4 regions of the Exiguobacterium sp. SH1S1 genome follow, and region 2 is predicted to be linked to each of the others. Evidence: predicted binding sites of a transcription regulator. Region 2 holds the regulator's gene; each other region holds the start of a gene.

Region 1 (5,315 bases), on a different contig from region 2:
ACGGTCGTGGGTTCGGCTCTCTTAGGGTGGCTGTCCGTCTCGTTAACGCAGAAATTCACGCTGACCGGGATTGTTTTGCTGCTAGCGGGCCTGCTTTTGATTGTGATCGAGCAGACAAGGAAACGTGTCGTTTCAAACAAGACCGGGTGAGATGGGCACGTATCAAGCAGCAACGGCTGAACGTTCAAAATGGTCGGGTCTGATTGGATAGTGATAAGATAAAGACAGCGTTATCACTCAAAGGGAGGCAGATTTATGCTCGCACCAATCGAACAGTTGACGATCGAAGAGCTCATCAGTAAGCAACGTCGTTTCTTTAAGACGCAAGCGACCAAATCGCTCGCATTCCGTCTCAGTATGTTGACGTTTTTGAAAGAATCAATCAAACATCACGAAGCAGAGATTATCGAAGCGTTAAAAACAGATTTAAATAAATCAGAGCTCGATGCGTTCACGACGGAGATCGGCTTTATTTACGACGAGATCAGTCGGACGAATCGAGAGTTGAAGCGTTGGATGCGCCCGAAACGGGTTCGCGGCGCAGCGATCCACCTCGGGACAAAAAGTGAAGTCATGTATGAACCGTACGGCACCGTTCTCATTATCGCGCCTTGGAATTATCCATTCCAATTGGCAATCGCACCGCTCATCGGAGCAATCGCGGCCGGGAACACGGCTGTCGTGAAACCGTCGGAATTGACGCCGAACGTGGCCCAAGTAATGACGAAAGTGCTCGAACGGGCGTTCACCGATCGTTACGTCGTCAGCGTCGAAGGGGATAAAGACGTCGCTCAAGCTTTGCTCGCGCAAAAATGGGATCATATCTTCTTTACCGGTTCGACCCAAGTCGGAAAAATCGTCATGGAGGCTGCGGCCAAGCAATTGACGCCGGTCACGCTCGAACTAGGTGGGAAGTCACCGGCCATCGTCCATGAAGATGCCAATATTAACATTGCGGCGAAACGGATTGCGTGGGGGAAATGGATGAACGCCGGGCAGACGTGTGTCGCCCCGGACTACGTGCTCGTCCACGAGTCGAAACGTGATGCGTTTCTTGAAGCAATCAAGCGGGAAGCGTTCCTGATGTTTGGGAACGGAATCGGGACAGAACGGTTCACCCGGATCGTCAGCGAGTCTCATTTTGATCGGTTGACGAGTTATTTGAGTCAAGGGGACGTCTTCTTCGGGGGAGCGACGGAGCGGGAAAGTTTGAAAATCGCCCCGACCGTCATGACGGATATTCATGATGGGGCTGCTGTCATGAAAGACGAGATTTTCGGACCGATTTTGCCGGTGCTGACGTATCGTCAACTCGATGAGGCGATCGAGTTTGTGTCCGACCGTCCGCATCCGCTCGCGCTCTATCTGTTCACGGAAACGAAAGCTGTCGAACAGACGGTGCTCAAGCATCTGACATTCGGCGGCGGTTGTGTCAACGATGTCCTCATGCATTTGACAAACCCGAACTTGCCATTTGGCGGTGTCGGGGAGAGTGGGATGGGGGCTTATCACGGACGCTATAGCTTTGAGGCGTTCAGCCATGCCAAATCAATATTACGCAACACGACAAAATTTGATGTGCCGATTCGTTATCCAAACTTTAAAGGTGCGGAGAAGCTGATCCGTCTCGTCTATCGCTGAGACTGATCTGAGACTGTAGACTTTCTACAGTCTTTTTTTTATGAGAACGAATTGAAAAATAGAAGATTGTTTGAAATGTCACATACTTTTGTGATCAGGGTGCTCACGCTACTGTATAATAAAGCCATAAATGAAACGTACGAGACATTCCAGGCACGAATGAATTGTGGAGGGAGCAGACGAATATGTCTACGAAATGTGGGACGACCGAACCGAACAGCTTTATCTTTTCAGCGGAGACGAAACAGTTATTGCTCGAAATGATGACACCTCAAGACTACCCGAAGGCTAGCATCGTCTGTTGGGAAGGTGAGAAGTGTGATAAATTCTTTTATTTGAAGAGCGGATCTGTCAAATTCACGAAGATCACGAAAAAAGGGAATCCAATCGTCATGTTCTTATATGGCGCCGACGATTTTTTTGGTGAGTTTGATATCGTCGACACGTTCCCGAGTTCTTACAGCATCGAGACGACGGAAGAAAGTGTCATTGGCGTTATTTCAAAGAAAGACATCGAGACTATCATGCAGCAAGACGCCAAATTTGCCGGTGACGTGCTGCGCTGGACGTCGATGATGCGTAAACATTCAGAGATGAAACTGCGTGATTTGCTATTGTACGGAAAGCCGGGAGCGCTCGCTTCGACGTTGCTTCGGATGGCGGCCATGCACGGTGTGGAGGAAGATGACGCGGTCGTCATCTCACGACATCCTTCCGATGGGGAGCTCGGTCAACTGATCGGGGCACCGCGTGAGACCGTCAACCGGATGATGAACCAGTGGCGAAAAGAAGGCGTCCTGACAACGACGGGAAACTCGATCGTCTTGCATGATATCGATTTCTTAAAAGAGCTGTGCCATTGCGAAGGCTGTCCGGCCGGGATTTGCCGATTATAACGAGGAACCGTCTCTTAGAGAGGCGGTTTTTTTGTCGTCTTGATTTGGCTAATTGTGAATTTTATGTGTGGAAACTACGCAAAATTGATGTGATTGTCACTTTTGAAGTGATAAAAGTCACATATTAAGTCAGGGTGAATTTCATACAATGAAAGAGGAAATTATAGCGAAAGGGGTCCTTCACGTGGATAAGAACGGTGGACAAGAACCGAATCTGAAAGGCACGTTTACATCGGTCATGATCGTCGCGGGTGTCATCATCGCCATGTGGTCGTCGGTCTTTTATTTATTTGTTACACGATAACGTCAAAAGGAGAAAACAAACATGCATATTCATAAGCTTGAAAAATATTGGTTGATCTTTGGCATCGTTCTATTAGGCGTGTTTTTGACAGTGCTCGGCATTTCGGCGTTTGCGGCCGGAAACCAGCCCGCATCGGACGCTGATTTGATCGACCCGGCGAAAGTGCATCAGACGGCGCCGTTCGATAAACCTGGACTTAATAAAATTGGTGATAACGAGTATGAACTCGTCATGGTCGCGCAGGCGTTCACGTTCACACCGGGTAACGTTGAAATCCCGAAAGGTGCGAAAGTGACGTTTCTCGTCACGTCACCGGACGTCGTCCACGGTTTCCAGTTGACGGGGACACCGGTCAACATGATGGTCGTGCCGGGACATATCAACTCGCTCACGTATACGTTTGAAGAAACAGGCGAATTTTTAATTCTCTGTAACGAATATTGCGGGACGGGCCATCACATGATGGCGACAAAAATTAAGGTGGTGGACTAAATGAACGACGTAGCCTCAAAACTGAAACAGTGGGAAATGGAGCGCGGTGTGCCGGTGCCGAGCATCGGTGTGAAAGAAGCGCGCCTCGCCTATGCCCACGTTGTCGTCTCGGTACTCGCCGTGTTGATTGGAGCGATCGCGGGACTCATGCAGACGCTCATCCGTACAGGAATCATTCCGGAAGTATTCGGTTACTATCAATTGTTGACGGCCCACGGTATCATGCTTGGTCTCGTCTTTACGACGATGTTTATCATCGGCTTACTTTACGCGCTGCTCGCCAAGTCGTTCGGACGGTTTGAATCGTTCCCGACACGTGTCGCTTGGCTCGGTTTTTGGATGATCATCGCCGGGGCGGTACTCGTGACGATCATGGTGCTCGCCAATAAAGCGACTGTACTTTACACGTTCTACGCTCCGCTCATGGCCGACCCGATCTTCTATGTCGGTCTCGTTCTCTTCGTCGTCGGTACATGGTTCTCGGCGTTCGCGATGTTCCGCATGTATGCGGACTATAAACGGGAACACCCTGGCGTCCATCCGCCACTCCCAGCGTACATGAGTATCATGACGATGTTGCTCTGGGTCATCGCGACACTCGGTGTTGCCGGGACGATTTTGTTCCAACTGCTCCCGCTCTCGCTCGGATGGAAAGACACGGTCGGGATTGAACTGAGCCGGACGTTGTTCTGGTACTTCGGTCACCCGCTCGTTTACTTCTGGCTCATGCCGGCCTATATCGTCTGGTATACGGTCGTGCCGAAAGTCATCGGTGGGAAGATTTTCTCGGACGCGCTCGCGCGGATGGCGTTCTTGTTATTCCTCTTGTTCTCGTTCCCGGTCGGTTTCCACCACCAGTTGACAGAGCCGGGGATTGATCCGTTTTGGAAGTTCGTCCAAGTCATCTTGACGTTCCTCGTCGTCATTCCGTCGTTCATGACGGCGTTCTCGCTGTTCGCGACGTTCGAGCTGCGGGGACGCGCTCTCGGAGCACGCGGTCTGTTCGGTTGGGTCAAAAAGATGCCGTACGGCGATGTGCGTTTCCTCGCCCCGTTCGTCGGGATGTTGTTCTTCATTCCGGCTGGTGCCGGCGGTATCATCAACGCGTCGCACCAATTGAACGCGATGGTCCACAACACGCTTTGGGTCACCGGTCACTTCCATATCACGGTCGGAACGGCCGTCGCCTTGACGTTCTTTGGAACTGCCTATTGGCTCGTACCGGTACTACGCGGACGTACACTCACGAAATCAATGAACCGTCTCGGTTTGATTCAGACGGGGACGTGGGCGTTCGGGATGTCGATCATGTCGTATGCGATGCACATCTCAGGCCTTCAAGGTAACCCGCGTCGGACCGGTCCGGCGACGTATTTCTCAGACGCGTTGACGCGTGAATGGATCCCGTACCATATGGCGATGGCAATCGGCGGGACGATCCTTCTCGTCTCGGTGCTCATCTTCGTCTATTCGATGTTCAACCTGTCATTCCTCGCACCAAAAGGTGAGGAAGAGTTCCCACTCGCGGAAACGGAAGAGGCGGCAATGGAGACGCCACGGTTCTTTGAGAACTGGAAGCTCTGGATCACGGTCACGTTCGTCTTGATCGCATTCGCCTACACGGTTCCGATTTGGCACTTGATTGAAAGCGCGCCTCCGGGAGCGAAAGGTTGGGTGCTCTGGTAAACTGAAGTCAGCCTCTAGGGCTGACTTTTTTGATTTGGGGGAGAACGTATGGAGACGTTACAGGAAGTGATTCGTGAAGCATACGCTAACCGTGTCCACGACCGGCCGTTCATCGTCGCGATCGACGGCTTGAGCGGGGCCGGGAAGACGACGCTCGTCGAACAATTGAGTGGTATCGCGCCGAACGAACTGCTTCTACATATTGATGACTTCATCGTCGAACGGCATCGGCGCTATGAGACGGGGCAGCCTGAGGCGGTGGAATACTATGCGCTCCAATGGGACGTCGATCTGCT
Region 2 (5,315 bases):
TCTACAGGCATCGTATTGAACTCTTTAATCGAAACGAGCCCGTCCTCATCTGCCTGCTCATTCAAAACTTCGTAGTATTTCCCACTGCGAATCAACACATCCACCGAGGCGTTCGGCGTCGTTTTCAACGTGACACCTGAAGTGACCGTTTTCGTCAGAACCGAGATGCCGTTCGGTGACGTGTCCTCACTCTCCTTGACCGTCTGAAGTTCGATTGGTTCGGCGTACACGCCCGACTTACTACCGATTTTCACAGTCACGCGAGATCCCGGTGTGAACCAACGCGCAGGTTGCCACGTATAGCGCCCTGATTCATCCGATTGGACCGTCGTCGATTGATAGTTCAACAATGAATCCGATGAATTCGATTGATACAAGTTTTTCGTCACGCTGACAAACACCGGCGTGTTCGGCGCCGTCTTCCCACTGATCGGACCTAATACGCCCGACGGTGGATCGAGTGTGAGGGGTACGTAATTCGACGCCCATAAATCTAAGCGTCGGTCCAAATCATTCCACTCGAAAATCATGTCATAAGAACCATTCGTCTGCAGCGTCAGTTTGTTTTGCTCCCAGACGAATGGATCGTCTTGGTAGACTAAACGGGCCTTCAACTCGGTACCCGAGACAGGTAAAACCGTCCCATCAACAAGTGTCACGTTTCCGTTCACTTCATAGGGACGACCTACTTCATAACGTGCCGTCGTTTTCGGCACGTTGACAAGCAGTTTCCATGGTGCTTTCCATAACGACTCCGGCGTATAACCTACCGTGCGGTTTTCAGAAAAGACATACCACGGTCCGTGCTGTCGGACGTCCGCGTCATCGATCGGCGCTTCTCGCCACTCATTCGTCGCCACGTTATAACTGACATAAAACGTCGTGTACATCTTTCGAATCGTGAAGTAGTATACGCCGTCTTTCCAACTTAGATTCCTTACGTCTGGCGCATATTTCTCAATCCATCGTTTCGTCGCTATATCGAATATATTGAGATGTTCCCAGTCACCGGATTTTGTGACGACCCACTGGTTCGCTCCCTTGATCAACGACGCTCCCCTCACCTGGCCCGTATATGAACCAAGCGTCTCGAGCACTTCACCCGTCACTGTCCGTTTCGTGATTTGGCCATCCACGAATGCGAGGACATTTCCGTCGTCGAGCAGTCCGTATGCTTCATACATACTCTCTTTAGTGATCGACCCGAGGATGTCCCCTGCCATCGACGTGGTGACATATTTTTTGTCGTCGGTCCATAAAACTGTTTCCGCCGACTGATTGATCGCAACGACTGCATCCAGACCGCTTCCCGGCTCAATCGGAAAGCTTGAACCTGAATCGGTATGGATATCCCATACCATCCATTGTTGCCACCCTTCCAAAATAAATCGACCGTCCCCGACTGCGTGAATGTTGTGCAAGACGGACACTCGAATCGGTAATGTATAGACTTCACCGGTCTTCACATGGACGAGCGTCTCAGGATCTCCTGAGCGCCACACATATTCACTATTTCCTACCACTTCTCCTGCCGGAATGACTTCAGGCTTGGCATAACCCTCTGCCCGAACGTCTAATCCGGGCGCTGCCACCATGACGAGCACAACGAGTATGCTCCATAACCATTTGTTCATCGTTCTCCTCATTTCTGTTTATGAATACATAACTTTCAAAAATAATCCATTTTTAATTCAACCTTCCTAATTTTAAGTTGTTTTTTCAAAATTTAATAGCCCTAAAATTAAAAAAACACCACGTCTCATGACGTAGTGTTCACTTCTCATTCATTTGCTTCATCAAATCCATCTGTTCTTTCACCATCGCCTCTTTCTCACGTCGGAGCACACCACGGTACGTCACGCGCGAGATCGATAAGCTGATCTCGTATAGGAAGAAGAGCGGCAGCGACACCATGAGGTGCGACGTCAAATCCGGCGGCGTGATGAATGCCGCGATGACGAACAAGGCGAAGTAGGCGTACTTCCGAATTTTTGAGAGGAAGTACGGCGTCACGACACCGATGCGCGTCAAGAACATCGTCACGACCGGAAGTTGGAACAACAGTCCAAACGGGATCGTCAGTTGCAACAGGAACGTGAAATAGTTCGTCGCCCCGATGATTTGCGTCAGACCGAGGTCTTGCCCGAGGTCCGTCGAGATATCGAGGACGAGCGGGAACAACCAATAATAGGCGAATGCGAGACCGATGAGGAACAAGATAAAGATGACCGGGATATAGGCGAGCGTCCATTTTCGTTCATTCGGATGCAGACCAGGTGCGACGAACGCCCACAGTTGATACAGTAGAAATGGACCCGACGCGACGAGCCCGATGACGAGCGCCAAGTTCAAGTAAATCATGAGCGGGTCCGCGACCCCAAAGGCGTTCAGCTCGAGCCCTCGTTCGACGAGGTCCGCCTGCAGATAGGCGAGCACGTATTTGACACTCGGCAAAGCGATCAGGAAGAAGGCAAAGACGACAAATGCCGACAGCATCAGTCGTCTCCGCAGCTCTGTCAAGTGATCGGACATTGCCCGTTCTTGATCAGGTTGATGGCTCATGGCTTACTGCTCTTTCTTCTCAATTTCTTTCTTGTCGGTCTCGTCGTGCTCTTTCATCATACCGTTCGTGGCATTTTTGAACTCACGGAGCGTCTGCCCCGCTGCCCGGCCGAACTCTGGCAATTTCTTCGGCCCGAAGAGGATGAGCGCGATGATGGCGATGACGAAAATACTGACGCCACCTGGGATGCCGACGACGAGTGATGATTGTAGAAATTCCATTATTGATGGACCCCCTCAGTGGATGGATAGTGTTGCATAAAGTAAATGAGCGACTGGAGTTCGATCGACAAGTCGATATGATGGACGCGGACCGTGTCCGGTACAGTCAATCGCGCCGGCGTGAAGTTCAAGATCCCTCGAACGCCGAAGCGGATTAAGTCATCGGCGACCGGCTGCGCGTAAGCAGACGGGACCGTGAGGATGGCGACATCGATCTTGTTTTGCTTCATGATCTGTTCCATCTCATCGACGTGATGAATCGGTACACCTGACATCGTCGTGCCGACTTTTGTCTCGTCCGCGTCGAACCCGACGACGATATGTGTGTTATTGTTTTTAAGGAAGTTATAGTTAACGAACGCTGTCCCGAGATGACCGACCCCGACCAAGGCGACGTTCGTAATCTCGTCTTGATTCAGCGTCTTACGGAAAAAGTCTAACAGATACTGTACGTTATAGCCATATCCCTTTTTACCGAGCGCACCGAAGTATGAGAAGTCACGGCGAATCGTTGCTGAATCGACCTTGACTGCCTCGCTCAGTTCAGCAGAAGACACACGCTGTTTCCCTGACGAATGTAGGCTTTGGATAAACCGATAGTATAGTGGCAACCGTTTGGCTGTCGCTTGCGGAATCTTTGGTTCGTTTTGACTCAACGGAAAGAGCCTCCTTTTTACGACGCGTTTCAAACGAATCTGATTTCATACACCTTGATTGTAAACGAATTCACATAAGCACTCAATGAATATACCTGAAAAGGGGAAGAAATAAAGTATACTAAACAGAGAGAAAGGGGTTTTTTCACTTGATCCTACTGCAAGTCAACAACCTATCCAAATCGTTCGGCGTCGAGCCGATTTTAGAGAATGTCAAACTAGAAATCCAAGAAGGCGAACGCGTCGCCCTCGTCGGCCGCAACGGCGCCGGCAAGTCGACGCTGTTAAAAGTCATCGCCGGCGAGTACAACTATGACTCGGGCGACATCATGAAGCCAAAAGACGTGACGATCGGCTATCTCGCCCAAGACTCGGGGTTAGAATCGAACGAGACGATGTGGAACGAGATGCTCACCGTCTTCACCGACTTGATCGAACAAGAGAAGACGCTCCGCCAGATGGAGCAAGACATGGGCTCGGAGCGCATCTTGAACGACCCGGCCGCCTACGAGCGTCTGCTCGCGGCGTATGACGAGGAGCAACACACGTTCAAAGACCGCGGCGGCTATCAGTACGAAGCGACGATCCGCTCGATCTTGCACGGGATGCGGTTTTATCCGGACGACTTCGAACGTCGGATCGATACGCTCTCAGGCGGACAGCGGACACGTCTTGCCTTAGCGAAGATGCTCCTGCAAAGCCCGGACCTGCTCATCTTGGATGAGCCGACGAACCATTTGGACATCGAGACGCTCAGCTGGCTCGAGAAATATTTGAGCGGCTATAAAGGTGCCGTCCTCATCGTCTCCCACGACCGTTACTTCCTCGACCGCGTCGTCTCTGTCGTCTACGAGCTGTCACGCAACCGCAGCCGCCGCTTCGTCGGGAACTATACGAAATTCCTCGAGCAGAAGGCCGCGCTCTACGAGCAAGAGAAGAAACAGTTCGATTCGCAACAAGAAGAGATCGCCAAGATGCAAGACTTCATCCAACGGAACATTGCCCGGGCGACGACGACGAAACGCGCCCAAAGCGTCCGCAAGCGGCTCGAGAAGATAGACCGCATGGACGTGCCGGACGGTGACGAACGAAGCGCGGTGTTGTCGTTCTCGATCAAACGTCAAAGCGGGAACGATGTGTTGAGCGGCAGCGACCTCGCCATCGGCTATGAGGAACCGATCGCACAGAACTTGCGTTTCCAACTGCAGCGCGGCGAGTCGGTCGCCCTCGTCGGCCCGAACGGGGTCGGCAAATCGACGCTCCTCAAAGTGTTGACGAAACAACAACCACCGCTCACCGGTGACATCCGTTACGGGACCGGCGTCGAGATCGGCTACTACGACCAAGAACAACAGAACTTGTCGGACGCCAACCGCGTCATCGATGAGATCTGGAACGATTGGCCGCTCATGCGCGAGCAAGAAGTCCGCAGTCTGCTCGGCCAGTTCTTGTTTAGCGGCGACGACGTCATGAAACGCGTCCAAGAACTATCCGGCGGCGAACGGGCCCGGCTGACGCTCGCCAAGCTCAAGCTCGAGCAGCCGAACTTGCTCGTCTTGGATGAGCCGACGAACCACTTGGACCTCGACTCGAAGATGATCCTCGAGAACGCGCTCGTCGACTATCCCGGGACGATCCTGTTCGTCTCCCACGACCGTTACTTCATCGACCGGCTCGCCACGCGTGTCTTAGAGATCACGCCGAACGGCATCGATGAGTACCTCGGCGACTACTCGTATTACGTCGAGAAGAAAGAAGAGCTCGAGGACCTTGCCCGGCTCGCCCGCGAGGAGACGAAACAAGTCGTCGTCAAGAAGCAGCGCGCCGACAAGGAACAGCAGCGCGAAGAACGCCGGTTGAAACAGCGGGTCGAAG
Region 3 (5,315 bases), on a different contig from region 2:
CCATGCCATCGCCGACATGTTGCCGGCGAACGACTGCCCGTTCAAGCCGATCAACTGCTCGGCCGATAAGTTTGTGAGCAGGAGCGACCCGGCGATGAAGAGACCGGTCAGCCCGCGACCAGCCAAGAAATAATCATCGGCGCTGTCGACTTTTCCTTTTGTCAGGCGATAGGATACGTAAGCGACGAGTCCCATGAATAAGGCTCCGGTCACTAATATGTATATAACTTGTTGAATCGTCACTATTTATCCCTCCTTGTATTACTTCTTATCTATAAGTACTTTTCGTAATTACCCGCCTGGCACGATAATTATTTCCCATCATAGCTTTTGTAAACAAACCGTAACAAAGCTCACACGAAAAAAGACACCTGAAACGTCAGGTGTCAGAAAAAGCGAAGCAATGAAGTGGCGACAGTGAAGTAGATGATCAATCCGAGATTGTCCACGACCGTCGTGATGAATGGACCCGAGGCCACGGCCGGATCGAGTTTCAGGCGGTTGATCAAGAGCGGGACGAGTGTACCGACAATCGTGGCAACGCTCAGTGAGGCGAAAATCGACAAGCCGACGATTATGCCGATCAAGGCGCTATCGTACAGGACCGTGATGACCCCGAAAATAACGACCATACAGGCGAGTCCAAGCAGGACACCGGTTCCGAACTCCCGGCGAATCATCTTGGCGACATTTTTCCGATTGATCGTGCCGAGCGCAATCGAACGTACGGCGACGACGAGCGACTGGGTGGCGGCGTTTCCGGCCGATCCCATGACGAGTGGCATGAAGACGGCGAGCAAAACGATCGTCTCGAGCGTATCTTCAAATCCACCGATCGTCGATGCGGTGATCATCCCGAGGAACATGAGGCTGATGATCCAAGGGGCACGTTTTTTCGCTGCCTCGACCGGGCCCATGTTGATGTCAGACGAGCCTTTCGTCGCGGACAGCTCTTCAAAGTCTTCGGTCGTCTCGCGTTCGATGACGTCCATGACGTCGTCGACGGTGATGATGCCGAGCAGGTGATCATCGCTATCGATGACCGGGAGCGCGAGCAAGTCATACTTTTGGACGGTTCGGGCCAAGTCTTCTTGATCGGCCATGACGTGGGCCGAAACGACCCGCCGCCCCATGATGTCAGCGATGAGATGGTCGAGCGGGGAAACGATCAAATCACGGAGCGACACAACGCCGACGAGACGTCGGTCTACATCGATTACATATAAATAGTAAATTGTCTCAGCTTCAGGACCGAGGTCACGCAACTCTTCGAGTGTCGCCCCGATCGTTTTGTCGGCCTGTAACACGATGAACTCGGTCGTCATGATGGCACCGGCCGTATCATCTGGATAGCGCATCAAGTCTTTGACCTCGGTCGCCTCGGTCTCGTCCATCTGTTCGAACAGTTCGTTCATGAAATCGTCCGGAAGTTCGGTCATGAGGTCGGCGGCATTATCCGAGAACATATCGTTTAAGACGCTGACCGCATACGGGCGTGGCATTTCTTGGATGAACTGCTGTTGTTCATCGAGCTCTAATTTTTCAAATAAATCGGTGTACTCTTCAGGTGATAAAGCGCTGTATACAAACGCCCGATCGGGTTGGTTAAGTTCGATGAAGATGTCGGCCTGTTCACCCGGGTGAAGTGTTAAAAACACGTCGCGGAAATCGACCGGATCCCCTTTTTGGATGAGCGCTGTCACTTGGGCTTCATGACGCGCGCGTTCTGTACGTTCGATGGCCATCGACTCACTTCCTTTTCTAAAGTCATTTTTCGTATCCTGTCGTTATCGTACCTTAATTTGAAAAGAAAAAATAATGGATTTTATTCACAGTTCATACATCGTGTATCCATCCTAACCGTTGCTCTCTCCTTGTTCATTGATTCACAACCGTTTGTTCATTCAGTTTGACTTATATTGTATCCATTTTTTTGTGAAATCGACCACAATCAGAACGTCGGAATTACCCGCCTCGGAATCGGGTAAGTTGATAATGTAAGGGTAGAAACACACCCGAATCACTAGGAGGAAGCGAGATGATATCGATGACGGATCAATTGACCGCACGGGATACAACGCTGAAACATCCGATTCACGTGTATTCAGAAATTGGTGAACTAAGGACTGTACTATTGAAGCGTCCAGGACGCGAACTTGAAAATTTGACGCCGGAGTATTTGGAACGACTCTTGTTCGACGACATTCCACATTTGCCGGTCATTCAAAAAGAGCACGACTACTTTGCGAGCGTGCTACAAAACCGGGGCGTCGAGGTGCTCTATTTAGAAAACTTGATGGCAGAGACACTATCGCTGCCTGGCGTACGTGAACGATTCGTCGCCGACATTCTTTCGGAATCAAAATCAAATATTAACGGTTCATACGAGACGCTCAAAGAGTATTTACTCGCTTATGATAACGAACAGTTGATCGAGACGGTCATGGCCGGTATCCGTAAAACCGAGATCAAGCGCGAAAAGCGCCGTCATCTGCACGAGATGATCGAGGACACGTATCCGTTCTTTCTCGACCCGATGCCGAACCTGTACTTCACGCGCGACCCGGCCGCGGCGATTGGGAACGGCTTGTCGATCAATCGCATGAAAGAACCGGCGCGTCGCCGCGAATCACTGTTCACGCAATATATTATGAGATACCATCCACGCTTTGCGAAGCATGATATCCCGATCTGGTCGGATCGTGACTATCGGTTCGCGATGGAAGGCGGGGACGAACTCGTCCTATCAAAAGAAGTCGTCGCCATCGGGATATCGGAACGGACGACCGCCCAAGGAATCGAGCGCGTTGCCCTCAACTTGCTCGCGAACGGGGGCACGTTCAAGAAAGTCATCGCCATCGAGATTCCGAAGTCGCGTGCGTTCATGCACCTTGATACCGTCTTCACGATGGTCGACCACGATAAGTTCACGATCCATCCTTTCATCCAAGGACCGGGCGGCAAGATGAACATCTTCGAGCTGACGTTGAATGCGGAAGGTGAGCTGCACATCACGCAACACACTGATTTGTTGAAAGTGTTGAAATCGGCTCTCGGCCTAGAGGAAATCGTGTTGATCCCATGTGGTGGGGGCGACCCCATCGCTGCGGCGCGCGAGCAATGGAACGATGGGTCGAACACGCTCGCAATCGCCCCAGGTGTCGTCGTTACGTATGACCGGAACTACGTGTCGAACGAGCTGCTCCGTTCAGAAGGGGTCGAAGTCATCGAAATCATGTCGAGTGAGTTATCACGAGGCCGTGGAGGCCCGCGTTGTATGAGTTGTCCAATTATCCGTGAAGATATTTAACGAGGAGGAGACACACATGTCCACAACGTTCAACTTTGATTTGAAAGGTCGTCATTTTTTATCGCTTAACGAGTTTTCGCGGGACGAACTGAACTACTTGATCGACTTATCAGCAGCGTTCAAACGTCAAAAGAAACAAGGGATTCCCCACCGGATTTGTGAAGGCAAGAACGTGGCGCTCTTGTTTGAAAAACCGTCGACACGGACGCGCTGTGCGTTCACAGTTGCGGCAATCGACCTCGGCATGCATCCTGAATACCTCGGGAAATCGGATATCCAGTTCGGAAAAAAAGAATCGGTCCGTGATACGGCGATCGTGCTTGGACGCATGTTCGACGGCATCCAATTCCGTGGCTTCGCTCACGAAACGGTGGAAGGTCTTGCACGGGATGGCGGGGTCCCGGTTTGGAACGGTTTGACGGACTTGTATCATCCGACGCAAATTTTGGCCGACTTCTTAACCGTCAAAGAACAAAAAGGTGATTTGGCTGGCATTCGTTTCGTCTACGTTGGAGATGGACGCAACAATATGGGCAACACGCTGTTGATCGGTGGTGCCAAAGTCGGCATGGACATGCGAATCTGTGCGCCGAAATCGCTCTGGCCGTCTGACGAGGTCGTCGATTACGCGCGTTCGGTCGCGGCTGAAACAGGAGCACGCATCACCTTGACGGAGAGCATCGACGAAGCTGTCGCTGATGCGGACGTCATCTATACCGATGTGTGGGTATCGATGGGCGAAGAAGCTGAATATGAAGAGCGGATCAAGCTCCTTCATCCGTACCAAGTGAATATGGACATGGTCGAGAAGACCGGAAATAAAGACGTCATGTTTCTGCATTGCCTGCCGGCGTTCCACGATTTAGAGACCGAGGTCGGGCGAGCGATTCATGAACAATATGGACTGAAAGAGATGGAAGTGACCGACGAGGTGTTCCGCAGCCGCCATTCATACGTGTTCGATCAGGCGGAAAATCGGATGCACACGATCAAAGCCGTCATGGCGGCGACACTCACCGATACGTTTGAATGGCTCGAACGCTGACGAACGAGGAGGCATGTCCTCCTCATTCGTACTAAACGGAAGGGATGAGTTATATGTCTACTAAATTAGATCATGACTCAAGTGGTTCGGCTGGTGCAAGTCCTGGCAAAAAAGATCAACGGTTAGGTCTTGGTGCACTGACAGCCCTCGTCGTCGGTTCGATGATTGGAGGGGGCGCCTTCAACTTGGCGGCCGATTTGGCCCAAGGCGCGAACGCCGGAGCTATTTTGATCGGGTGGGTCATCACCGGTATCGGGATTATCACGCTCGGTCTCAGTTTTCAGAACTTGACGATGCGTCGCCCTGACCTAGACGGCGGGGTATACAGTTACGCTCGCGCCGGCTTTGGCCAGTTCGTCGGCTTCAACTCGGCGTGGGGCTATTGGTTATCCGCTTGGCTCGGTAACGTCGCCTACGCCACACTATTGTTCAGTTCGGTCGGTTACTTCTTCCCGATCTTTGAAGGTGGTCAAAACATCGCCTCGATTATCGGCGCCTCCATCATGTTGTGGCTCGTACACTCGTTGATTTTACGAGGCATCCACGAAGCATCGATGATCAACATCATCACGACAATCGCGAAACTCGTTCCGATTTTTGCCTTTATCACCATCACCTTGTTCTTCTTCAATATCGATAACTTCACGTTCGACTTTTGGGGCCAAGGCGGCTTCTCGTGGGGCAGTGTGAGAGACCAAGTCGTGTCGACGATGCTCGTCACGCTTTGGGTATTCATCGGTGTCGAAGGGGCGGTCGTCTTGTCGGGCCGGGCCCGTAAGCGCTCGGACGTCGGGAAAGCGACCGTCATCGGCTTACTCGGTACGCTCGTCATTTACTTGCTCATCTCGATCATGTCACTCGGATTGCTGAACCCTGAGAGCGTGGCGAACGCTTCGCAACCGGCGATGGCGTACTTGCTCGAATCGGCTGTCGGACCGTGGGGCGCGATGCTGATCAACG
Region 4 (5,315 bases), on a different contig from region 2:
CAGTACAACAAGCATACGACATTGGTTTTGACGCATCCTCTCCGTACCGACTCGTCGGCGGTCTAGTTTTATATGCAATCTTGCTTTATTTTGGGCTGAGAAATAGAACGTGGGCTGAGATCGCGATCAAGTTTGTCGTCTGGTTCAACGTCACCGCTTTATCCGTCATCCTCCTGTTCATGGGACTTTCCTTAATTGCATGACAAAAGGCGACCACTCGTTGGAGTGATCGCCTTTTTTTGATTATACGCCTTCGTACGCCGCGTACATGATTTCTTTCAATTCTTCGACGAGCGGCATTTTCGGGTTCGCCGTCGTACATTGGTCTTCGAACGCGTCGACCGCCATTTTGTCGATTTTCGCATCGAGGTCCGCTTTCTTGATGCCTTGTGCTTTGAACGAGAGTTTGATGTTCAAGCGCTGTCCGAGCTCGATGATCGCTTGGACGAGTGACTCGACACCTTCTTCAGTCGTCTTCGCCGGGAGTCCGAGGAAGCGTGCGATTTCAGCGTAGCGCTCGTCAGCGATGAATGACTCATATTTCGGGAACGCCGCGAGTTTCGATGGGCGTGTCGCGTTGTAACGGATGACGTGCGGCATGAGGATCGCGTTCGTCCGACCGTGCGGCACGTGGAACTCGCCACCGATTTTGTGCGCGATCGAGTGGTTGATCCCGAGGAACGCGTTCGCGAATGCCATACCGGCCATCGTTGAGGCGTTGTGCACTTTTTGACGAGCTTCAGCGTCGCTTCCGTTTTCGTAAGCTTTCGGGAGGTAGTCGAAGATCATCTTCATCGAACGGAGGGCAAGTCCGTCTGTATAGTCGTTCGCCATGACCGATACGTACGCTTCGATTGCGTGTGTCAAGACGTCCATTCCTGTGTCAGCCGTGATTGAAGCCGGTACCGTCATAACGAACTCAGGGTCGATGATGGCGACGTCTGGTGTGATCGCGTAGTCGGCGATCGGGTATTTGACGTTCCGTTTTTTATCAGTGATGACCGTGAACGGTGTCACTTCTGAACCTGTACCTGACGTCGTCGGGATCGCGACGAACATCGACTTGTTGCCGAGCGTCGGGAACTTGTACGTCCGTTTGCGGATATCCATGAACTTCTGGCGAAGGTTTGAGAACTTCTCTTCTGGACGTTCGTAGAAGAGCCACATCCCTTTCGCGGCATCCATCGGTGATCCACCACCGAGCGCGATGATCATGTCCGGTTGGAATTGGCGCATCGCTTCAGCACCTGCCATGACCGTCTCGACCGATGGATCTGGTTCGACTTGGTCGAAGATGCGGTAGTCAACACCAGCCGGCAAGTTTTTGATGACTTTGTCAGCAAATCCGAGTTTGACCATCATTTCGTCTGTGACGATCATTGCTCGTTTTTTTGACGTGAGCGACTGCAAGTATTGAACCGAGTTTTTCTCGAAGTAAATTTTTTCAGGGACTTTAAACCATTGCATATTCACGCGACGTCTCGCCACCTTTTTCACGTTGAGTAGATGTTTCGCCGTCACGTTCTCAGAGACGGAGTTTTTACCGTACGACCCACAACCGAGTGTGAGTGATGGTGTCATTTCGTTGTAAAGGTCACCGATACCGCCGTGTGCCGTTGGCGAGTTGACGATGATACGGCAAGCTTTCATGCGAAGTCCGAACGCGAGGATCGCGTCGTCGTCTGTCGAGTGGATTGCGGCCGTATGGCCGAGACCACCGATTTCAAGCATTTTCTCAGCGATCGCGAAGCCTTCTTCTCGTGATTGAACTTTATAAGCGCCGAGCACCGGGCTGAGCTTCTCGTGTGAGAGCAGTTCTGTTGCGCCGACTGTCTCGAGTTCAGCGATCAAGATTTTCGTGTCGGCCGGGACGCTGAGTCCAGCTTTCTCGGCGATCCATGCTGCCGGTTTCCCGACGATCTCAGGGTTGACCGCACATGTGTCTGTCTTGATGACGAGTGTTTCGAGTTTGGCTTTTTCTTCTGGTGAGCAGAAGTAGCAGCCGAGCGCTGTCATTTCACGTTTCACGTCTTCATATACTTCTTGGTCGACGATGATCGCTTGTTCTGACGCACAAATCATGCCGTTATCGAACGTTTTCGATAAGATGACGTCCGAGATGGCGCGTTTCACTTTCGCTGTCTTGTCGATATAAGCCGGGACGTTACCAGGTCCGACGCCGAGCGCTGGTTTACCTGTCGAGTAAGCCGACTTCACCATTGCCGCGCCGCCTGTTGCGAGTACCATGGCCACGCCTGGGTGGTTCATGAGTGCTTTCGTCGCGTCGAGTGACGGTTTTTCGACCCATTGGATCAAATGTTCCGGCGCACCTGCTGCGATTGCTGCGTCACGAAGGACGCGGGCCGCTGCACTTGAACATTGTTGTGCTGACGGGTGGAAGCCGAAAATGATCGGGTTACGTGTTTTGATAGCGATGATCGCTTTGAACATCGTCGTTGATGTCGGGTTCGTGACCGGTGTGACCCCGGCGACGACACCGACCGGCTCGGCGATGTACGTGATGCCGTTTTGCTCATCGTCTTCGATGACGCCGACTGTTTTCTCACCGCGAAGTGAGTTGAAAATATATTCTGTCGCAAAGATGTTTTTGATCATCTTGTCTTCAAACACACCGCGACCTGTTTCTTCATATGCATGTTTAGCGAGTACGACGTGTTGCTCGAGTCCGGCTAACGCCATCGCTTGGACGATCGTGTCGATTTTCTCTTGGTCAAACGTCATCAACGTGTCGAGTGCCGTGTGCGCTTGCTTGACGAGCGTGTCGACCATCTGTTCTGCTGATGTTTCCACTACTGCTTTCTCTTTAACTGCCATGTTGGTTTCCTCCTCATGAATGAGAGCTGATCTTCTGACTTGATGGAGAGCACGGGATAATCGGTTTGCCTGATAAGAGTTTGTGCTTTCCTTCACATTCATAGAATACACCGTTTCATTCAATTTGTGCGTGACAACAATGTGAACTCTTTCACAATATTTTTTTGCAGTTTGAGGATAGGTCTTGATTTTTACAGATCAGCTCAGTAAAATCGTATGCGTTTTCATGAAAACAAGGACAAACCCATATGTAAACGCTTACATTGTTTGTGTCGTTAGTTTGGCGGAATCGGTGTGTAAATGCTCACAGTCCGATGATTGCTCGTCCACCCCGCCTGTGGTCGTGTATAATGAAGAAAGAACCTGACTAGGAAGTGACTATGACTATGCCAAGACAAGATGCAGCCGATCAGTTTGTGAAACTGATCCCGTTAATCAGAAGAAAACTGCTCCGCCGCTCCGACCTCCCGCAAATCCCGAACTTAAACTTCTCTCACTTTCATCTACTGATGTTGATCGAGGATGAAGGCGCGGTCACGAACGGACAAATTAGTGAGACGTTATCGATTGCCCCGCCGAACGTGACGCCGCTCATCACGAAGCTCGTCGACGAAGGATATATTACACGTGTCCCTGACGAGCGCGACCGCCGTGTCATCTGGAACCAATTGACCGACCAAGGAGAGCGCGTTCTCCTCGAGCGGCGCGACTCGTTTCGGCGCCTGTTCGAGGATCGGTTAGCGTTCCTCGATGAGGATGAGACCGACCGCTTGATCGACAGTTTAAAGACGCTGACCGAGATCGTTGAGAAGATGGACAAGAGCGAGGGATGATTTTCTCTCGTCAACGCTCGCTTCTTCTTATATAATCGACAGTGAATCTATCGAACAATGGAAAGTGAGATGACACGTAATGGGTCGTAAATGGAACAACATTAAAGAGAAAAAGGCGTCTAAAGACGCCAATACGAGTCGTATCTACGCGAAGTTCGGCCGCGAGATCTACATCGTCGCCCGCCAAGGTGAACCTGATCCGGAATTGAACCAATCGCTCAAGTTCGTCGTCGAGCGCGCGAAGACGTATAACGTCCCGAAAGCGATCATCGACCGGGCCATCGACAAAGCGAAAGGCGGCGACGAAGAGAACTTCGACGAACTCCGCTATGAGGGCTTTGGGCCGAGCGGGTCGATGCTCATCGTCGACACGCTCACGAACAACGTCAACCGGACCGCCTCTGAAGTTCGGGCCGCGTTCGGCAAGAACGGTGGTAACATGGGCGTCAGCGGGTCGGTCGCGTATATGTTCGATGCGACGGCCGTCATCGGTGTCGGCGGGATGACAGCAGACGACGTGCTCGAACTCATGATGGAGCACGACCTCGATGTCCGTGACGTCATCGAAGAAGACGAGACGGTCATCGTCTATGCCGAGCCGGAAGAATTCCATGCCGTCCAGACCGCGTTCAAAGCGGCGGGTGTGGAGACGTTCGAAGTCGCCGAGCTGACGATGCTACCGCAAAACGAAGTCGAACTCGACGAAGCGTCGAAAGAGCAATTCGAGAAACTACTCGACGTACTCGAAGACTTAGAAGACGTTCGTCAGGTGTACCATAACGTCGAACTATGATGAAGAAGCGATAACTTTTCGAAGTTGTCGCTTTTTTTGTTTTCATGATTTGACAAGTCATAAAACGTATGTTAAATTTCAAAAGTCTTTATCGTATTAAAGTGATAACAAGAGAAAGAACTTATGATTCGAAAGGTGTTGGAACTCATGAATGCTGTATTATTAGCTGTCATTGTCTTATTTGCTCTCGCGATCAGTCGTGTCCATATCGTCTTATCGCTCATCCTCGCCGCCATCGTCGGTGGACTTGTCGGAGGACTCGGTTTCAACGACACGTTGACCGCTTTCAGCGACGGGCTTGGTGGCGGTGCCACGATCGCCCTCAGCTACGCCCTGCTCGGTGCGTTCGCTGTCGGCTTGTCAAAGACCGGCCTGCCTGATGTCCTGGCTGAACGGTTGATCAGCATGTCTGGCCGTGATGTGACCGGCAAGAGTGTCGGTCGCGTCAAAGCGTTACTGCTGTCGCTGCTGCTCTTACTCGCTATCAGCTCACAGAACGTCTTACCGATCCACATCGCCTTCATCCCGATCGTCGTACCGCCGTTACTCGTCTTGTTCAATGAGTTGAAACTCGATCGCCGGCTCGTCGCGACGATCCTCACGTTCGGGCTTGTTACACCGTACATGTTGCTACCGGTCGGCTTCGGCGGCATCTACTTGAACGAGATTTTGCTCCCGAACGTCGAGACGAACGGGATGGCCGTCGGTGACGTCAATATCGTCAGCATCATGGCCATCCCGGCACTCGGGATGCTCGTTGGACTCATCACCGCTTTCTTCCACTACCGGAAACCGCGGTCGTATGAAACGATCCAACTCGGTCCGAGCGACTATGAGGTCCGCACGTTGAGCAA

The links. The regulator Rex, encoded in region 2, represses fermentation and respiration genes when NADH is low (regulators of the CRP and FNR family bind a similar motif). The targets are predictions, from matches to a motif close to TTGTGAAATATTTCACAA.
Region 1: EVJ23_RS09375 (cytochrome c oxidase subunit 2A) is a predicted target of Rex. The motif match lies at 2,643-2,660, and genes of this name have one in related genera.
Region 3: arcA (arginine deiminase) is a predicted target of Rex. The motif match lies at 1,875-1,892, and genes of this name have one in related genera.
Region 4: adhE (bifunctional acetaldehyde-CoA/alcohol dehydrogenase) is a predicted target of Rex. The motif match lies at 2,975-2,992, and genes of this name have one in related genera.

Annotation. Positions count from the first base shown of each region.
Region 1 covers NZ_SJUZ01000004.1:81,298-86,612, reverse strand. The annotation lists gene EVJ23_RS09390 (MFS transporter) at 1-150, shown strand, start outside; gene EVJ23_RS09385 (aldehyde dehydrogenase) at 256-1,641, shown strand; gene EVJ23_RS09380 (Crp/Fnr family transcriptional regulator) at 1,827-2,537, shown strand; gene EVJ23_RS09375 (cytochrome c oxidase subunit 2A) at 2,722-2,841, shown strand; gene EVJ23_RS09370 (cytochrome c oxidase subunit II) at 2,863-3,333, shown strand; gene EVJ23_RS09365 (b(o/a)3-type cytochrome-c oxidase subunit 1) at 3,334-5,019, shown strand; gene EVJ23_RS09360 (kinase) at 5,068-5,315, shown strand, end outside.
Region 2 covers NZ_SJUZ01000015.1:3,575-8,889, forward strand. The annotation lists gene EVJ23_RS14720 (hypothetical protein) at 1-1,634, opposite strand, end outside; gene tatC (twin-arginine translocase subunit TatC) at 1,774-2,562, opposite strand; gene EVJ23_RS14730 (twin-arginine translocase TatA/TatE family subunit) at 2,566-2,784, opposite strand; gene EVJ23_RS14735 (redox-sensing transcriptional repressor Rex) at 2,784-3,440, opposite strand; gene EVJ23_RS14740 (ABC-F family ATP-binding cassette domain-containing protein) at 3,590-5,315, shown strand, end outside.
Region 3 covers NZ_SJUZ01000001.1:1,138,651-1,143,965, reverse strand. The annotation lists gene EVJ23_RS05750 (solute:sodium symporter family transporter) at 1-243, opposite strand, end outside; gene mgtE (magnesium transporter) at 387-1,745, opposite strand; gene arcA (arginine deiminase) at 2,081-3,310, shown strand; gene argF (ornithine carbamoyltransferase) at 3,327-4,355, shown strand; gene arcD (arginine-ornithine antiporter) at 4,409-5,315, shown strand, end outside.
Region 4 covers NZ_SJUZ01000006.1:122,443-127,757, forward strand. The annotation lists gene EVJ23_RS11815 (hypothetical protein) at 1-203, shown strand, start outside; gene adhE (bifunctional acetaldehyde-CoA/alcohol dehydrogenase) at 244-2,835, opposite strand; gene EVJ23_RS11825 (MarR family winged helix-turn-helix transcriptional regulator) at 3,222-3,668, shown strand; gene EVJ23_RS11830 (YebC/PmpR family DNA-binding transcriptional regulator) at 3,748-4,461, shown strand; gene EVJ23_RS11835 (Na+/H+ antiporter family protein) at 4,609-5,315, shown strand, end outside.